DNA from 4 places in the Janthinobacterium glycogeni genome. Region 4 is predicted to be linked to each of the others. Evidence: predicted binding sites of a transcription regulator. Region 4 holds the regulator's gene; each other region holds the start of a gene.
The links. The regulator LexA, encoded in region 4, represses DNA repair genes until DNA is damaged. The targets are predictions, from matches to a motif close to ACTGTATNNNNATACAGT.
Positions count from the first base shown of each region.

Region 1: the regulator LexA is predicted to act here: its motif matches at 1,915-1,932, upstream of ACQ4W4_RS06325 (DNA topoisomerase IV subunit B).
Region 2: the regulator LexA is predicted to act here: its motif matches at 2,314-2,331, upstream of dinB (DNA polymerase IV).
Region 3: the regulator LexA is predicted to act here: its motif matches at 2,178-2,195, upstream of imuA (translesion DNA synthesis-associated protein ImuA).

Region 1 is NZ_JBNYXP010000002.1:166,321-170,787, forward strand. Features, by position in the region: gene kdpA (potassium-transporting ATPase subunit KdpA) at 1-1,459, opposite strand, end outside; gene kdpF (K(+)-transporting ATPase subunit F) at 1,459-1,548, opposite strand; gene ACQ4W4_RS06325 (DNA topoisomerase IV subunit B) at 2,011-4,008, shown strand; gene ACQ4W4_RS06330 (molecular chaperone HscC) at 4,008-4,467, shown strand, end outside.
Region 2 is NZ_JBNYXP010000011.1:127,852-132,318, forward strand. Features, by position in the region: gene ACQ4W4_RS22495 (S9 family peptidase) at 61-2,208, opposite strand; gene dinB (DNA polymerase IV) at 2,372-3,526, shown strand; gene ACQ4W4_RS22505 (recombination-associated protein RdgC) at 3,645-4,467, shown strand, end outside.
Region 3 is NZ_JBNYXP010000001.1:854,551-859,017, forward strand. Features, by position in the region: gene ACQ4W4_RS03910 (Y-family DNA polymerase) at 30-1,517, opposite strand; gene imuA (translesion DNA synthesis-associated protein ImuA) at 1,447-2,157, opposite strand; gene ACQ4W4_RS03920 (putative Na+/H+ antiporter) at 2,364-3,629, shown strand; gene ACQ4W4_RS03925 (GNAT family N-acetyltransferase) at 3,664-4,467, opposite strand, start outside.
Region 4 is NZ_JBNYXP010000001.1:716,594-721,060, forward strand. Features, by position in the region: gene ACQ4W4_RS03300 (replicative DNA helicase) at 1-75, opposite strand, end outside; gene rplI (50S ribosomal protein L9) at 211-666, opposite strand; gene rpsR (30S ribosomal protein S18) at 694-984, opposite strand; gene priB (primosomal replication protein N) at 1,010-1,309, opposite strand; gene rpsF (30S ribosomal protein S6) at 1,330-1,719, opposite strand; gene ACQ4W4_RS03325 (hypothetical protein) at 1,762-1,962, opposite strand; gene lexA (transcriptional repressor LexA) at 1,995-2,630, shown strand; gene ACQ4W4_RS03335 (cystathionine gamma-synthase family protein) at 2,848-4,089, opposite strand; gene purF (amidophosphoribosyltransferase) at 4,133-4,467, opposite strand, start outside.

The DNA of each region.
Region 1 (4,467 bases), on a different contig from region 4:
TGGCCACGCCGATCTTGCCCGGTTCGACCATCACGGCGATCGCCGTGCCCGTCAACACGAGGGCTGGCGTAATCAGGATGGCCAGCGACACCATCTTCATTTCATAGGCCTGGATTTTCTTGCCCAGGTATTCAGGGGTGCGGCCGATCATCAGGCCGGCGATGAAGACGGCCAGGATGGCGAACATCAGCATGCCGTACAGGCCCGTGCCCACGCCGCCGAAGATCACTTCGCCGAATTGCATCAGCAGCAGCGGCACCATGCCGCCCAGGGGCATGTAGGAGTCGTGCATGGAATTGACGGCGCCGCACGATGCGGCCGTCGTCACCGCCGCGAACAGGGTCGAGGAGCTGATGCCGAAGCGTGTTTCCTTGCCTTCCATATTGCCGCCCGATTGCAGGCTGCTGGCCTGCTGGTCCACGCCCAGTGCCTGCAAGGCGGGGCTGGCTTGCTGCTCGGCGCTCATCACGCCGGCCGTCATGACGACAAAGATCAGGGTCATCGCGGCCAGCACGGCCCAGCCCTGGCGCAGGTCACCCACCATGCGGCCGAAGGTGAAGCACAGGCCGGCGGGAATGATGAAGATGGCCAGCATCTGCAGGAAGTTCGACAGCACGGTCGGGTTTTCGTACGGGTGCGAGGAATTGGCATTGAAGAAGCCGCCGCCATTCGTGCCCAGCAGCTTGATCGACTCCTGCGACGCGACGGGGCCCATGGCGATCGTCTGCGTCGTCGCCATTTGTGCTTCCATCACGGGTTTGCCGGCGGCGTCCAGCACTGGCTGGCCGTCGGCCGTCGTTTTCGGCGTTTCATACGCCACGTGGTCGAGCAGGGTCACTTCCTTGTAGGCGGAAAAATTCTGGATCATGCCTTCGCCCATGAAGACGACGGACAGGGCCAGCGACAGCGGCAGCAGGATGTACAGGGTCGAGCGCACCAGGTCGACCCAGAAATTGCCGATCGATTTGCCCGAACGCGAGGCGAAGCCGCGCACCAGCGCGAAGATCACGGCGATGCCGGTGGCCGCCGAAAAGAAATTCTGGCAGGCCATGCCCAGCATCTGGGTCAGATAACTCATGGTCTGTTCGCCGCCGTAGCCCTGCCAGTTGGTATTGGCGACGAAGCTGACGGTGGTATTGAACGAGGAATCGGGGCTGACGGCGCCCAGACCCTGGGGATTGAGTGGCAAAAAGCCCTGCAGGCGCTGCAGGCCGTAGACGAAGACGGCGCCCACGGTATTGAAGACGATCAGGGCGATGGCATAGCTTTTCCACCCCATGGCCTTGTCGGCGGGAAGGCCGGACCAGCGGTACAGCAGGTTTTCCAGCTTTTGCAGCCAGCCCAGGCCGCGTACGGGGCCATCGCCGGCCACCCTGGCCATGTACAGGCCCAGCGGATAGCCGGCGGCCAGCAGGACGGCCAGGAAGGCCACCAACAACAGTATCGATTGCGTCGTCATCACAGTTCCTCCGCCTTCAGCAGCGCCACCAGCAAATACACGAGCAGGCCGGCCGAGACGACGGCGCCCAGCACATAAAACGCGTTCATTTGACGCTCCCTAATTTGTCGCAGGCGACGGCAAAGCCGGCCGCCAGGACGAAAAACACGGCAATCAAGCCGAGATACACGAGATCCATTCCCACCCTCATTCAGGTTTGTTTTGATAGTGAGCAGATTAGCCAAAAGGGTCTAAAAAATTCGTAAAGACTGGGAAGGCAGCTGTAAACAAGATGTAAAAAAGGCGGCTTTACCGCATAAAATCCATCACAATTGGCGAAAAACCACGCGCGCGGCGCACTGTTGTTGCCTTGGAGTAGCGCTATTGCTCGCCGGACAAGATAGAATGCGCGAGCGTCCGCACAAGGACGCCAAGCCTGCCGCACTGCCCTCCCCCAGTGACGCTGGACGGGATATACTGTATATTCATACAGTTATCGCCGCCGCTGTCATTGCGCCCGCAGTGCCCTGGCCTGGCGTTCCAACCACTGTCTTTACTTAGCTTGAACACGTATGGCCACTAAAAAACCAGCATCCGACTACAGCGAATCATCCATCCGTGTCCTGAAAGGACTGGAACCCGTCAAGCAGCGCCCGGGGATGTACACCCGCACTGAAAATCCGCTGCACATCATTCAGGAAGTGATCGACAATGCCTCCGACGAGGCGCTGGGCGGTCATTGCACGCATATCGCCGTGACGCAGAACACGGATGGCAGCATCACCGTCGAAGACAATGGCCGCGGCATTCCCGTCGGCCTGCACCCGGAAGAAGGCGTGCCGACGGTGGAAATCGTGTTTACGCGGCTGCACGCGGGCGGCAAGTTCGACAAGGGTTCGGGCGGCGCCTACGCGTTCTCGGGCGGCTTGCACGGCGTCGGCGTGTCCGTCACCAATGCGCTGTCGACGCGCCTGGAAATCACCGTCTGGCGCAAGGAAAGCGACGGCAACGGCTTGCACCACATGGTGTTTGCGAACGGCGACGTGATCGAGCCCCTGAGTTCCCGCCCCGCCCCGCGCGACGGCAAAAAATCCGGCACGCGCGTCACGGCCTGGCCCGATGCAAAATACTTTGATTCGCCCAACATCTCGCAGGCGGAACTGCAACGCCTGCTGCGCTCGAAAGCCGTGCTGCTGCCGGGCGTGACCGTCACGCTGACCAACGCGAAGACGGGCGATACGCAGACCTGGCAGTACGCCGAAGGCTTGCGCGGCTACCTGACCGAAACGCTGGCGCAGGTATCGAATGGCGAAACCCTGATTCCCCTGTTCGAAGGCGCGCAATACGCTGGTCCGGACTCGGAAGGCTTTGCCGAAGGCGAAGGCGCGGCCTGGGTCGTGGCGTGGACGGAAGAAGGCGCCATCGTGCGCGAATCGTATGTCAACCTGATCCCCACCTCGAATGGCGGCACGCACGAATCGGGCTTGCGCGACGGCCTGTTCGGCGCCGTGAAAAATTTCGTCGAAATGCACTCGCTGCTGCCCAAAGGCGTCAAATTGCTGCCGGAAGACGTGTTCGCGCGCGCTTCCTTCGTGCTGTCGGCCAAGGTGCTGGACCCGCAATTCCAGGGCCAGATCAAGGAACGCCTGAACTCGCGCGACGCCGTGCGCCTCGTCTCGACCTTCACCAAGCCGCCGCTGGAACTGTGGCTGAACCAGCACGTCGATTACGGCAAGAAGCTGGCCGAGCTCGTGATCAAGCAGGCGCAGTCGCGCCAGCGTTCGCTGCAAAAAGTGGAAAAGAAAAAATCCTCGGGCGTGGCCGTGTTGCCCGGCAAGCTGACCGACTGTGAATCGTCGGACATCGCGCGCAATGAACTGTTCCTCGTCGAGGGCGACTCGGCGGGCGGTTCGGCCAAGATGGGCCGCGACAAGGAATTCCAGGCGATTCTGCCCCTGCGCGGCAAGGTCTTGAACTCGTGGGAAACGGACCGCGACCGCCTGTTCGCCAATAACGAGATCCACGACATCGCCGTGGCCATCGGCGTCGATCCGCACAGCGTGGGCGACTCGCCCGACCTGTCAGGTCTGCGCTACGGCAAGATCTGCATCCTGTCGGATGCGGACGTAGACGGCTCGCACATCCAGGTACTGCTGCTGACCCTGTTCTTCAAGCACTTCCCGGCGCTGATCAACAAGGGCCACATCTGCATCGCCCGTCCGCCTTTGTACCGCGTGGACGCGCCGGCGCGCGGCAAGAAGCCGATGCAGAAAATCTATGCGCTTGACGACGGCGAACTGCTGGCCATCGAGGACAAGCTGCGCAAGGAAGGCGTGAAACAGGGCGCCTGGTCGATTTCGCGCTTCAAGGGCCTGGGCGAGATGAATGCCGAGCAGCTGTGGGAAACGACGATGAACCCGGACACGCGCCGCCTGCTGCCCGTGACCCTGGGCGAAGTCGACCACATGGCCTCGGCATCCCGCTTCAATATGTTGATGGGCAAGGGCGAAGCGGCAGGACGCCGCGCCTGGATCGAGGAACACGGCAATGAGGCGGAGGCGGATATCTGATGATCATCGGCATTGACCTGGGCACCACCAACAGCCTGGTCGCCATCTGGCGCGACGGCAAGGCTTCCATTATCCCGAATGCGCTCGGCGAACACCTGACGCCGTCGTGCGTGAGCATCGATGACGACGGCACCGTGCTGGTGGGCCGCGCGGCGCGCGAACGCCTGCAGACGCACCCGCAACTGACGGCGGCCATCTTCAAGCGCTACATGGGCAGCGAAAAGAAGATCACCCTCGGCACGCAGCAGTTCCGCCCGGAAGAACTGTCATCGATGGTGCTGCGCGCGCTGAAGGAAGATGCCGAAGCCTTTTTGGGCCACAAGGTCGAGGAAGCCATCATCACCGTGCCCGCGTATTTCAGCGATGCGCAACGCAAGGCCACGCGCATCGCCGGCCAGCTGGCGGGCTTGCGCGTCGAGCGCCTGCTGAACGAACCGACGGCCGCCGCGCTGGCCTACG
Region 2 (4,467 bases), on a different contig from region 4:
CGTCTGGAAGAGGCGCTATTATAGGATGGCTAAAATCCTTCTGCAAGCGCTTTTTTCACATTATTCCGTGATATCCCACTGGGACAGCATCCACGCCATATTGAAAGCGTTTTCCTGGATGGCGTTGTAGCGGCCCGAAGCGCCGCCGTGGCCGGCGCCCATATTCGTTTTCAGCAGCAATGGATTGCTGTCCGTTTTATACGCGCGCAGCTTGGCCACATACTTGGCCGGTTCCCAGTACATGACCTGGCTGTCGTTCAGGCCCGTCGTCACCAGCATGGCGGGATAATTCTTGCGTGCAATGTTGTCGTAAGGCGAGTAGCTGAGCATGTAGTCGTAGGCAGCCTTCTGGTTCGGGTCGCCCCATTCCAGGTACTCGCCCGTCGTCAGGGGCAGGCTGGCATCCATCATGGTGTTCATCACGTCGACAAACGGGACGGCCGCGTGCACGGCGTGGAACAGCTCGGGGCGCATGTTGACGACGGCGCCCATCAGCAAGCCGCCGGCGCTGCCGCCCTGGATGATCAGGCGGTTCGGGCTCGTCCATTTTTCGCGCACCAGGTAGTCGGCGCTGTCGATGAAGTCATGGAAGGTGTTTTTCTTCTTCATCAGCATGCCGTCTTCATGCCACGCTTCGCCCATGTCGGTGCCGCCGCGGATATGCGCTTGCACATAGATGACGCCGCGCTCCAGCAGGCTGATGCGGCTGATGGAAAAAGTGGCTTCCGTCGAGATGCCATACGAACCGTACGAGTACAGCAGCAGCGGCGCGGAACCGTCGAGCTTGACGCCTTTCTTGTAGACGACCCACAAAGGCACTTGCACGCCATCGCGCGCCTTCGCCCACAGGCGCTGCGTCGTGTAGCGGCTGCCGTCAAAGCCGCCGACGATTTCCTGCTGCTTCAGCACCGTGCGCTTGCCATTTTGCATATTGACGTCGATGACGGTGGGTGGCGTGACGGGCGACTGGTAGGACATGCGAAATTGCGTGGCGGAAAACTCAGGCGTGCCGGCCGCCGTGGCCAGGTAGACGGGGTCGTCGAACTGCACCGTTTTCCAGTTCTTGTGCGCGAAATCGTAGATGCGCGCGCGGTTCAGGGCGCTGGCCTTTTCCATCACTACCAGGTAGCCCTGGAAGACGTCGAGGGACTGGATCACGGCGTCCTTGTTGTGCGGCACGACGGTCTTCCAGTTCTTCGGCTGCGGGGCCGCCAGCGGCGCGCTGACGACGCGGAAATTCTTCGCGTCCTTGTTGGTCAGGATATACAGCTGGCCGTCGCGGTGCTCGATGCCGTAGCGGTGGCCTTTTTCGCGTTTTAGCACGCTCTGGAAGCTGCCTTCAGGCTTGTTCGTTGGCAACAACAGCACTTCGCTGGTGTCCGTGCTGCCCGAGGTCAGCACGAAGTAGCGCTTGTCCTGCGTGCGGCCCAGGTTGAGGGCGAACTGCTCCACCGGTTCGTGGTAGACCTGCTGCGGCGTGCCGCCCAGGGCCAGGCGGAACAAGCGGTCCGCGCGCTTGGTGGTGGCGTCTTCCTGGGTCAGCATCAGGGTGGCGTTGTCCGCCGCCCAGGCCAGGGATGTGACTCTAGGCATGCTGTCGGTGAGCAACTTGCCCGTTTTCAAATCCTTCACATGCAATTCGTACTGGCGGAAACCCGTCGTGTCCGTGGTGTAGGCCAGCAATTGTTCGTTCGGGCTGACGGCAAAGGCGCGCACGGCAAAGAATTTGTGGCCTTCGGCCAATTGATTCTGGTCCAGCAGGATTTCTTCGACCGCTTGCGCATCGTAGACGCCGTTCGCGCCGACAGGGCGGCGGCAATGAAGCGGGTATTGCTTGCCCGCCTCCATGCGCGTGTAATAGTAGAAATTGCCCTGGCGCGCAGGCACGGACAGGTCCACTTCCTGCATGCGGCCCTTGATTTCCGCAGTCAGCTTGTCGGCCAGCGGCTGGATCGGGGCCGTGACGGCGGCCGTGTAGGCGTTTTCCGCATTCAGGTAATCGATCACGGCAGGATCGGATTTCTTTTGCAGCCAGCGGTAGTCGTCCGTGACGACGGTGCCGTGGCGCGTTTCCTGCCAGGCCGTCTTGGCGGCCACGGGGGCGGCATCGGCGGCCAGCGCGCATGGCGCCAAGGTGGACAGCAGCAGGGCCGGCAAGAGGGATGACCAGACGGACCGGCGGCGCGCAGCGTGATGGGCGATAGACAAGGTGACTCCTTTGAATAGTTATGTCAGGATTGTAATCTTGCTATTGAGAAAAGCAACCGCCGTGCTCGTGCGTTTCAACTTGCATCCACGGGCATTTCCAGCGATACTGTATATAATTACAGTGCCCCGCCGCGAGGTGTCCTTGACTACATCTGCCCCTACATTGCCTGAACCGCGCCGCTGGATAGCCCATCTGGACATGGATGCCTTTTTCGCCTCCGTGGAACTGTTGAAATATCCGGAATTGCGCGGCGAAGCCGTCGTCATCGGCGGCGGGCGCCTGCAGCAGCCCGTGCTGCAGGAAGATGGCACGCGGCAGTTTGCGCGCATGCGCGACTATGTGGGGCGCGGCGTCGTCACCACGTCGACCTATGCGGCGCGCGCCTTCGGCGTGTTTTCCGCCATGGGCATCATGAAGGCGGCCAAGCTGGCGCCCGACAGCATCCTGCTGCCGGCCGACTTCGAGGCTTACCGCGAATATTCGGCCCGCTTCAAGCAGGCCGTGGCCCAGCTGTGCCCCATCATCCAGAACGTGGGCATCGATGAAATCTATGTCGACCTCACCGAGTACGGCGAGCGGGCGCCGGCCATGGCGGCGCGCCTGAAGGCGGCCGTGTTCGAGGCGACCGGGCTGTCGTGCTCGATCGGCCTGGCGCCCAACAAATTGCTGGCAAAAATCTGTTCCGACCTGGAAAAGCCCGACGGCCTGACCATCTTGTCGCCCGAGGATATCGAAACGCGCGTGTGGCCCTTGCCGGCGAAAAAGATCAACGGCATCGGCCCGAAGGCGACGGCCAAGCTGGAAGCGCTGGGCGTCCATACCATCGGCGAGCTGGCCCGGGCCGATCTGGCCATGCTGCGCACGCAGTTCGGCGACCTGTACACGGGCTGGCTGCGCCAGGCGGCGCTGGGCATCGATGAACGGCCCGTGCAGACGAGCCGGGAAACCAAGTCCGTCAGCCGCGAAACGACGTTCGAGCGCGACTTGCAGGTGGTGCGCGACCGCGCCACCCTGTCGGAAAAGCTGGAAAGCCTGTGCACGCGCGTGGCGGGCGACCTGGATAAACAGTCGCTGGCGGGGCGCACGGTGGGCATCAAGCTGCGCTTCGAGGATTTCAGCACCGTTACGCGCGACATCACCCTGCCCAGCGCCACGGCGGATGCCGCCGCCATCCTGCGCGCCAGCCGCGATTGCTTGCGGCGCGTGCCATTTGACAAGAAAATTCGCCTGCTGGGCGTGCGCATCTCGACCTTGTCCGATCCGGCCGTCGTGACGCGCCAGGCGCCAGCCCAGGCGGAGCTGTTTCCCGCCCTGTAGCGGCGTTCCCCATGTATCAACAACACCGCGCCAGTCCGCGCTTTTGACGGCATTCCCGTGTCGAAAGTGTAGAATGGCGTTCCCCTGGCACTACTGAAACAAACGGAAGACAAAAACTATGTGGTTCAAGAATCTTCAGATTTACCGCCTGCCCGCACCGTGGGCTTATACGCCAGAACAACTGGAAGAGGCCTTGTCCTCGAACAAATTTACGCCGGCGACCAGCATGGATCTGATGCGCCAGGGCTGGGATACGCCGCGCCCGAACGGCGGCCTGGTCCACGTGGTCAACAAACAGATGTTGATCTTGCTGGGCACGGAAAAGAAACTGTTGCCGGCGACCGTCATCAACCAGGTGGCCAAGGCCCGCGCCGCCGAGATGGAAGAAGCACAAGGCTTTGCGCCTGGCAAGAAAGCCATGAAAGAATTGAAGGAACGCGTGGCCGACGAACTGTTGCCGCGCGCCTTCAGCATCCGCAGCAACGTCTGGACGTGGATCGACCCCGTCAATGGCTGGCTGGTGGTCGATGCCGCCAGCCCGGCGAAAGCCGATGAAGTCATCAAGCTGCTGTTGAAAGCCGTGGATAAATTGCCGCTGGAAAGCCTGCGCGTGCAGCGCTCGCCCGTGGCGGTGATGACGGAGTGGCTGCAGGCGGATGACGCGCCTGCCGGCTTCACGGTCGACATGGACACGGAATTGCGCGCCACAGGCGAAAGCAAGGCCACCGTGCGCTATGTGCGCCATACGCTGGAAGCGGACGACGTGCGCCGCCACATCGCCGCCGGCAAGCAGTGCACGCGCCTGGCCATGACCTGGAACGACAAGATCTCGTTCGTGTTGACGGAGTCCTTGGCCATCAAGAGCGTCAAGCCGCTGGACGTGATCAAGGAAACGGAATCGAGCACGAAGAACGACGAAGAGCGTTTTGACGGCGACGTGA
Region 3 (4,467 bases), 140 kb from region 4:
AGCATGGCAGTTTCAGCAGGACAGCGCCTTCAGCCAAACAAGCCATGCAAAAACCAGCGCGGCGCGGCGTCTTCTCCGCTGCCGGCGATGCGTTCGCGGTAGACCCAGTAATGGGCGTGGTCGAGGCCTTCGGCGATGAAGTAATCGCGCGCCTGCGATTGCCCCCACCAGCCCGCCTCGATGCGCTCGGCGACGGACACCATTTTCAAGGGCGAGCCATAGAAGGGCCGGTGTTCGCGCATCAACAGGGCGATGGGCTGGGCCAGCAGCCAGCCGGGACGGGGCATGCCAGGCAAGCCGGGCGGCAAGTCGGACGGCGCGTTTTTTGCGCCTGGCTTAGCCGGCAGCGGCAGCCACCGGTTGGCCGCCTCGGGGCGGTAATCGGCGCGCGGCGCGGCCTGCAAGACATTTTCCATGCCCAGGCGCGCCACCAGCAATTCGAGCAGGCGCTGGCGCTCCTGCGGCGTACCGCCCGGCTCGGGAAACAGGCTCTCGCTGGGCGGCGCCATCGGCTGCACCTGCAGCGCTTCCAGGGTCAGGCCAATCACGGGCGCGTCCAGCGCCAGCTGCGCCAGGCGCTCCTTCAGCAGGCGCACCAGATGCTCGTCGCGCCAGACGGCCTCGCCCAAGGCCAGGTCGATGACGGTGGGAGCGCGCGCCACCCTGCCCCGTTCGTGCGCCAGCAGCAATTGAATGCGCTCGACGGCGAATTGCCGCGCGCACAGCCAGCCCGTCATTTGCTGCAGCAGGCGGCGCGCGCCGAACAGCAGCGCGTCGGCGTGCTCCACGCGGTCGAACAGTTCCAGGCTGGCGCGGAACGTGGGCGGCGCCTCAATCCATACGAACAATTCCGTGCTGTGGCCATGCGCGTCGTCGAGCATGTCCAGCAAGGCCCCGCCGCAACGGCGCTGCAAGCCGGGCCGGGGCAAGTGGCGCAGCTGCCCCAGGGTGCGGCAGCCGATGCCCTCGAACCAGTCGAGCCAGGGACGCGCGGGCGGCAGCAAGGCGCACGGCAGGCCGTCGAGACGGCGCACGAGACTCTCCATGCCCAGCACGCGGCCCCGGCGCGTGCCGGCGCGCGCCAGCAGCCAGGCGCCGCGCGCCGTGGGGGCGCACGACAGCTGGGCCGTGTAGCCGAGCGCGCGCAAGCTGGCCGCGATGCGCCGGCACAGGGCGCGCACGCCGCCGAACAGGCGCAGGCTGGCGCCCGCATCGACGAGCAGGGTCGCTTCCTCGCCCTGCGCCACCAGCGGCGAATATTGCAGCAGCGCCAGCGCCACCGCCTGCAGGGCCTGCGCTTCCAGCTCGGGCGAACGTTCGTGCAGGCGCGCCTGCGGCGCCAGCATCAGGGCGCCCGCGCGGCGCATGCCCGGCTTGACGCCGGCGGCCAACGCCAGCGGCGACAGGGCCATCACTTGCTCCTGCTCCAGCACCACGCCGAGGCTGTCAGCCGACCAGCGCGGGCAAAACACTTCGAGCGGAAGCCGGGGCAGGCACAGGCCGATCCAGAGTCGCATGGCGTAGCAATAATGAAGGAGGTTGCAGGGGCAGGAACAGGGGCGCGTCGCGCTGCGGTCCCCGGCGCTTGATGAAGCCGATCTCGATGCCGCCGGCGGCCGGACGCACGGACAGGCGCAGCGGCGCGGGCGACGCATCCTGCGCGCCGTGCAAGGGGCGCAGCATGCAGAACAGGGTATTGCCCGACTGCGCGGCCAGATGCAGCCGGCGCAGGCTGTCGGCGCGCACGTGCGATTGCCAGAACAGCAGGGCGCCGCACGTGCCGCTGCGCAAGATGTTCTCGGCCGCCCACAAGGCATCCTTGCTGCCGGCGCTTTTGAGCCACAGCAGCTGCGACGGCGCCACCCCCTGTGCGGCCAGGGCCAGCGCCTGCGGCGGATGGGGCGGCTGCAGCAGCACGATGGGCAAGCCCGGCAGCTGCGCCAGCGCGGGCGCCAGCAGCCGCAATTCGCCGCTGCCCGGCTGCTGCACCAGCAGATCGATAAGGCTGCCGCTGGGCCAGCCGCCGCCGGGCAGCTGCGCGGACAGGGCGGCAAAGCCCGTATCCAGGCAGCGCGTGGCGCCCTGGCCCAGCTGCGATGCGCGCCACAAGGACGGATGCAAGGCTTCCGGCGCGGCCATCAATTCGGAATGTTGCATAATTAAATATAGAGATAAATACTGTATGTATATACAGTACTATCCGGCCCCGCTTTTGGCAAGGCTTATCTGCGCAGCGCCTGCCCGGAGGCCGTCCCGCCATGTCCGAAAAACCCCGTTTCCCGCATCGATTGCTGTACCATAAGCACTCTCCTTACCGCTCGGCAATGCACCGGGCGGCTTCCTCCGTCCATAAGGAAACGCATTTGACCACCATCCAAATCATCAGCGCCATCGTCTTCGGCCTTGCGCTCATCCACACCTTCGCCGCCAAGTCGTTTGAAACATTATCGCGACGCCACCCCCGCCATGCGGGCCTGCTGCACTTGCTGGGCGAAGTGGAAGTCGTGTTCGGCTTCTGGGCCTTCATCCTGATCATCATCATGGCCTTTGTCTCGGGCGGCGATGCGGCCATCGAGTATGCCGAGTCGCGCCATTACACGGAACCGCTGTTCGTCTTTGTCGTCATGGTCGTGGCCGCCTCGCGCCCCGTGCTCGACGCCGTGCAGCGCCTGTTGAAAAGCGTGGCGCGCGTGATGCCGCTGCGCACGGAACTGGCCCTCGTCTGGCTGGGCCTGGCGCTCGTGCCCCTGACGGGCTCCCTGATCACGGAACCGGCCGCCATGACCCTGGCCGCGCTGATGCTGGCGCCGCAAATCTTCCGTCCGGGCATTCCCGAATGGCTGAAATACGGCGCGCTGGGCGTGCTGTTCGTCAATGTGTCCATCGGCGGCACGCTCACGTCGTATGCGGCGCCGCCCGTGCTGATGGTGGCCACCACGTGGAACTGGGACAGCGCCTACATGGCCACCCATTTCGGCTGGAAAGCCGCCATCGCCGTGCTGGTCAATGCCACGGGCGTGAGCATCTTGCTGCGCAAATATCTGCACAGCAACACCTCCGACATCAAGCCGAAAGCCGGCGACGTCGAAGCGCCGAAGGTGCCGCTGGCCGTCAGCCTCGTGCACATGATCGTGCTGGCGGGCGTGGTCACCCTGGCACACCACCCCGTGCTGTTCATCGGCCTGTTCCTGTTCTTCCTCGGCTTCGTGCAGGCCTATGAACGCTATCAAAGCCCGCTGATCCTGAAGGAAGGCTTGTTGGTCGGCTTCTTCCTCGGCGGCCTGGTGGTATTGGGCGGCATGCAGCAATGGTGGCTGCAGCCCATCGTCTCGAGCCTGAAGCCGCTGGCCCTGTTCTTCGGCGCCCTGGGCTTGACGGCGATTACCGACAATGCGGCCCTCACTTACCTCGGTTCGCTGATCGTCGGCATGACGGACGAAGCGAAATACATGCTGATGGCGGGCGCCGTGGCCGGCGGCGGCCTGACCGTCATCGCCAATGCGCCGAACCCGGCCGGCGTGGCCCTGCTGCGCCGCGGCTTCAAGGATGAATCGATCGGCGCCGTCGGCCTGCTGGCCGGCGCCCTGCTGCCGACGGCCGTGGCGGGCCTGGCCTTCCTGGCCTTGTAATCACCACAGTGCGGCGGCCACCCTGGCCGCCGCTTTAATTGCCTTCGTAGACGAGGAAATGCAGCCGGTCATAGAACAGGCTGTAGGCATAGTCGAACGTGCCCACGCTGCGAAAACCCTTGTGCAGATACACTTGCAGCGCTTCGCTCTTTTCCCACACCGTCAGGGTGATGCGCGCACAGCCCTTGCGGCCGGCCAGGTCGCGGATTTCATGGAACATCTGCCTGAATAAACCCTGGCCCCGGTATTTCTCGTCGATGGCCAGGCTGCTGACGAAACAGTCGTCGGCGCGCGCATGCGCGAGCACGAAAGCGTCATATGCGTCGTCGAGCGCCTTCATGTCGTCGCGGTAATAGGACACGGCGGCGCAGGCCTGGAACTCGTCCATCGTCGCGGCCGTGAAAAAGCCGATGAAGCGCCCGTCCTCGTCATGCAGGCCGTGGATGTGCGCCAGATACGGGTCGATGTTTTGCCGCCGCTGCAATTCGACGAACTGCAGATTGAGTTTATTGCCGAACGAGCAGTATTCGAGGTAGCTGGTGGCAAACAACAATTTGGCCATGCGGTTCTTCGTCTCTTCGCCCAGCAGTTCGCCCGCCACCAGCTTGAGCGGCGCATGCGACAGCAAGCCCGCCTGCGTCTCGTCACCGGGCGGGGCGGCATCGCTGGCGGCCGGCATGCGGCTGCCGTGACGGCCCACTGTGGGGCGCCAGAAATTGCCGGCGGCAATATGCTGCGAACGGTGGGCCAGCAGGTAGCGGCAAAAGACGGCATTCACGCGGTCCAGCTGCGGATCGTCCGACAGCACCGAGTAATAGTGAAAATGCTCGATGTCCGC
Region 4 (4,467 bases):
AACGGATTGTTCTGCTTCGATCGAATGCGGCGGTATACGGAGGGAATCCAGTTGCGGATCAGAGGGGGCGTTCATGGCGCGAATTATACCCGCTTCGGCGTGCTGGCAAAAATAAAGGGCTGAAAATGAGCGAAAAAAAGGCCACAAAAAAGCCGGGCGAACCCGGCTTTTCATAGTGCGGCAGCGCTTGCGGGCCAGGCCCGCAGACGATTACGCGTTCGCGTCTGGAACGACAGCGATAACAACTTCCACGACCACGTCGGTGTGCAGAGCAACCGAAACGTTGTGCTCGCCAACGATCTTCAGCGGGCCGGTAGGCATGCGGATTTGTGCTTTTTCAACAGCAAAACCTTGCTTGGTCAGCGCTTCAGCGATGTCGAAGTTGGTGACGGAACCGAACAGACGGCCATCGACGCCAGCTTTTTGAGCAACTTGAACGGTCAGACCGCTCAGTTTTTCGCCCTGGGCTTGCGATGCGGCCAGTTTGGCGGCAGCAGCTTTTTCCAGTTCGGCGCGCTTGACTTCGAATTCAGCCACAGCGGTTGCCGTGGCACGACGTGCCAGGCGTTGCGGGATCAGGAAGTTACGTGCGTAACCGTCTTTGACTTTAACGACTTCGCCGAGGTTACCGACGTTTACAACTTTTTCTAACAGAATGATTTGCATAGTTCTTCTCCAGGAATATCTGACCGATTAAGCGTGGTGCAGATCGGTGTATGGCAGCAGCGCGAGGAAGCGAGCGCGCTTGATTGCGGTGTCGACTTGGCGCTGGTAGTGCGCTTTGGTACCGGTCAGGCGTGCTGGCATGATCTTGCCGTTTTCCTGGACGAAGTCTTTCAGCGTGTCGACGTCTTTGTAGTCGACTTGTTCAACGTGCGCTGCGGTGAAGCGGCAGAACTTCTTACGTTTGAACAATGGGTTTTGCTGTTTGCGTTTTTCTTTAAGCTTGAGCTTATTTTTGTCGAACTTTTTACCGAATGCCATGTCAGGCTCCTGTATCTAAAATGCGCTAGTCAGAATTGACTGCACTAAAATCAATGATGTGAAACACCAAACTTTTGCTGTTGCGGCTCTTCCTGGCCAGGAAACCCGTGAACTGATAGACCCCGCCCAAGCTTGCCTGACTGAACCGGCCTGAAATTTCGCCAGCGGCTAGCGCGGCGACATCAAACTCGGTCAAACGGGCAATCCCTGCTTCCATCTGCTGCGAACTGTGTTGCAATACTGCATTCACAATCGGCAGTCCTGCCGGGGTATAGCGCAGTATTTCGCGCTCGGCAATGATGGCGGTAACTTGTAGCTGGTTCAGCGCACGATCCTGGTCAAGAATTAAGCTGCTGCTGCGGCTGGAGCGGCTGCTGGTGCTTCGGTGCGGTGGCTTTTGGCCGCGTCTTCGCGTTGTACCGATTTCATCATCGGCGAAGGAGCTGTTTCAGCTTTCTTCATTTTAACGGTCAGGTGACGCAACACGGCATCATTGAATTTGAATGCTGTTTCCAACTCGACCAGGGTCTCGTTGTCGCATTCGATGTTCAGGCAGATGTAGTGTGCTTTAGGCAGCTTTTGGATCGAGTAAGCCATTTGACGGCGGCCCCAATCTTCCACGCGGTGAACCGAACCGCCGCGGGTGGTTACGCTGGCTTTGTAGCGTTCGATCATCGCGGGCACTTGCTCGCTTTGGTCCGGATGGACGATAAAGACTATTTCATAATGACGCATGCAAACTCCTTCAGGTCGGATTGATAATCGCCCACCCCGGCGTCAAGACGGGTGTGGGAAGGTCAGCCGAAGATTATAACCGCCTTTTGCAAACGTTTCAATCATTCCTTCCACCAGCGCCTGAAAAGCCCGCGCACCGCCGCGCTTTCCGCCTCTGGACAAGTATTTCTTGCGAAATTCGCCGAAAACACGGAAATCCCCTTGCATAGTGGGCGATACTGTACAAAAATACAGACTGTTCATATAGACAGCATTTTAGTATGCACCCACCGCTCATGATCAAGCTGACAGCACGACAAGAACAAATCCTGAACCTGATCAAGGACGCGATTGAAAACACGGGCTTTCCTCCCACCCGTGCCGAAATCGCCAATGAACTGGGTTTCAAATCGGCCAATGCGGCCGAAGAGCATTTGCAGGCCCTGGCGCGCAAGGGCGCGATCGAGATTTCACCCGGCACCTCGCGCGGCATCCGCCTGATCGGCGCGGCGGCCGAAGCGCCGCCATCGAAAGTGCCGGCAGCCCTGTTGATGTCGCTGCCCCTGATCGGCAGGGTGGCGGCCGGTTCGCCCATCCTGGCCCAGGAAAACCTGGAAGCGAGCTACAACGTGGACCCGGCCCTGTTCTCGGCCAAGCCCGACTTCCTGCTGAAGGTGCGCGGCTGGTCCATGCGCGACGCCGGCATCATGGATGGCGATTTACTGGCCGTCAAGAAGGTCGACAGCGCCAAGAATGGCCAGATCGTCGTCGCCCGCATCGGCGACGAAGTCACCGTCAAGCGCTACAAGAAGACGGGTTCCGTCATCGAACTGCTGCCGGAAAATCCCGATTTCAAGGTCATTACCGTGTCGCCGGAAGATGAATTCGCCCTGGAAGGTTTGGCGGTGGGCTTGATGCGCAGCTGGCATTGATTGAGCGCGCCCTCATAAACCTACTGCGCAGCCCACTCTCGGGCATCCGTTGCTCGCTAGCTGGGCGCCCCCGTACAATGTACAGCTCCGCTACTCAACCCGATATTGGGCTTGCTCGCTACGGTTTCTGAAGGCACGAAGACATTACCATTGAACGGCGAAAAACAAAGGGCCGCAACAGCATGACTGTTGCGGCCCTTTTCATTTGTCCGGCGACTTATACATCGAGTGCCTGGCGGAAATCCTCGAGCAGATCCACCTCGTCCTCGATGCCGACGGAAACGCGGATCAGCGATTCGGCGATACCCATGCTGGCGCGCCGTTCGGCGCCCATCTCATAGAAGATCGTGTGGGCGACGGGAATGACCAGGGTGCGCGTGTCGCCGAGGTTGCTCGCTGGAATGGCCAGATTCAAACGATTGAGGAAATCGAAGCAGTCGATGCCATCCTTCAATTCAAAGCTGAACAGCGAACCATAGCTGCGGAACAGGTCGCTCGCCAGCGCGTGCTGCGGGTGCGACGCCAGGCCCGGGTAGTGCACGGCGGCCACGCGCGGGTCGGCGGCCAGCATGGTGGCCAGCGCCAGGGCGTTCGAGCAGGTGCGATCCATGCGCAAGGCCATGGTTTCCGCGCCAACGGCGATATGGTGCGCCGCTTCCGGGCCCAGCGAGGCGCCGAAGTCGCGCAAGGCCTTGGCGCGGATTTGCGCGATGCCCCACTGGGCCGGCGCCGCCTTCTTGTAGTTATCGAAGATGTTCGGATACTGCGTCCAGTCGAACACGCCCGTGTCCGTCAAGCTGCCGCCCAACGCATTGCCGTGGCCGCCGATGGATTTCGTCAAGGCATTGACCACCAGGCCCGCGCCCACGGCTTTCGGGCGGAACAGATACGGCGTCGTCATCGTGTTGTCGACGATGTACAGGATGCCCTTTTCGCGGCACAAGTCGCCGATCTTTTTCAGGTCGGCGATCTGCGTGCGCGGATTGGCGATGGTTTCCACGAACACGATGCGCGTGGCCGGCGTGATGGCGGCCGCCACGTTGGCCACCTCGGTGGCGTCGACGAAGGACACGCCGATGCCCTGCCCCGTCACCGTTTGCCACAGGCTGTTGGTATTACCGAACAAAAAGGCCGACGACACGACATGGTCGCCCGCGCGCAAGAGCGCCTGCACCACGGCGCCGATGGCGCCCATGCCGGTAGCGAAGCACAGGGTCGCGACGCCGTCTTCCATCTTGTTGACCTTGTCTTCCAGCGCGGACACGGTCGGATTGCCCTGGCGGCCGTAGCGGAAGCCCGGCTCCTTGCCCTGGAACACGGAAGCGAGCTGGCGCGCATCGGCGTAGCCGAAGGCAACGGAAGTATGCACGGGCTTGTGCAGGGAACCGTGCTCGATGCCCTTGCGGCGGTCGTTATGCAGGATGTTGGTGGTAAAGCCGTAGTTTTTTTTATCGTTCATGATCGCGGAGCAAAAAAAGCCCGGCGCTAGCCGGGCAAGATAATTACGCTTCTGTCGTTGCCAGGTTCAGGTTCAGCTGGGAACGGGGCGTATCTTCCGGCGCTGCCGCCTTCGGATGGTGGCGCGCATATTCCAGGCGGTCCAGGTATTCCTGCGACACGTCGCCCGTCACGTAGACGCCGTCGAAGCACGAAGCCTCGAAGTTGGTCAGGGCCGGGTTGACGTCGGCGATCGCCTGCTTCAGCGCGCCGATATCCTGGTACACGAGGTAGTCGGCCGTGATTTCGCGGCACACTTCTTCCGTCGTCCGGCCGTAGGCGATCAGCTCGTCGCGTGTCGGCATGTCGATGCCGTACACGTTCGGGTAGATCACCGGTG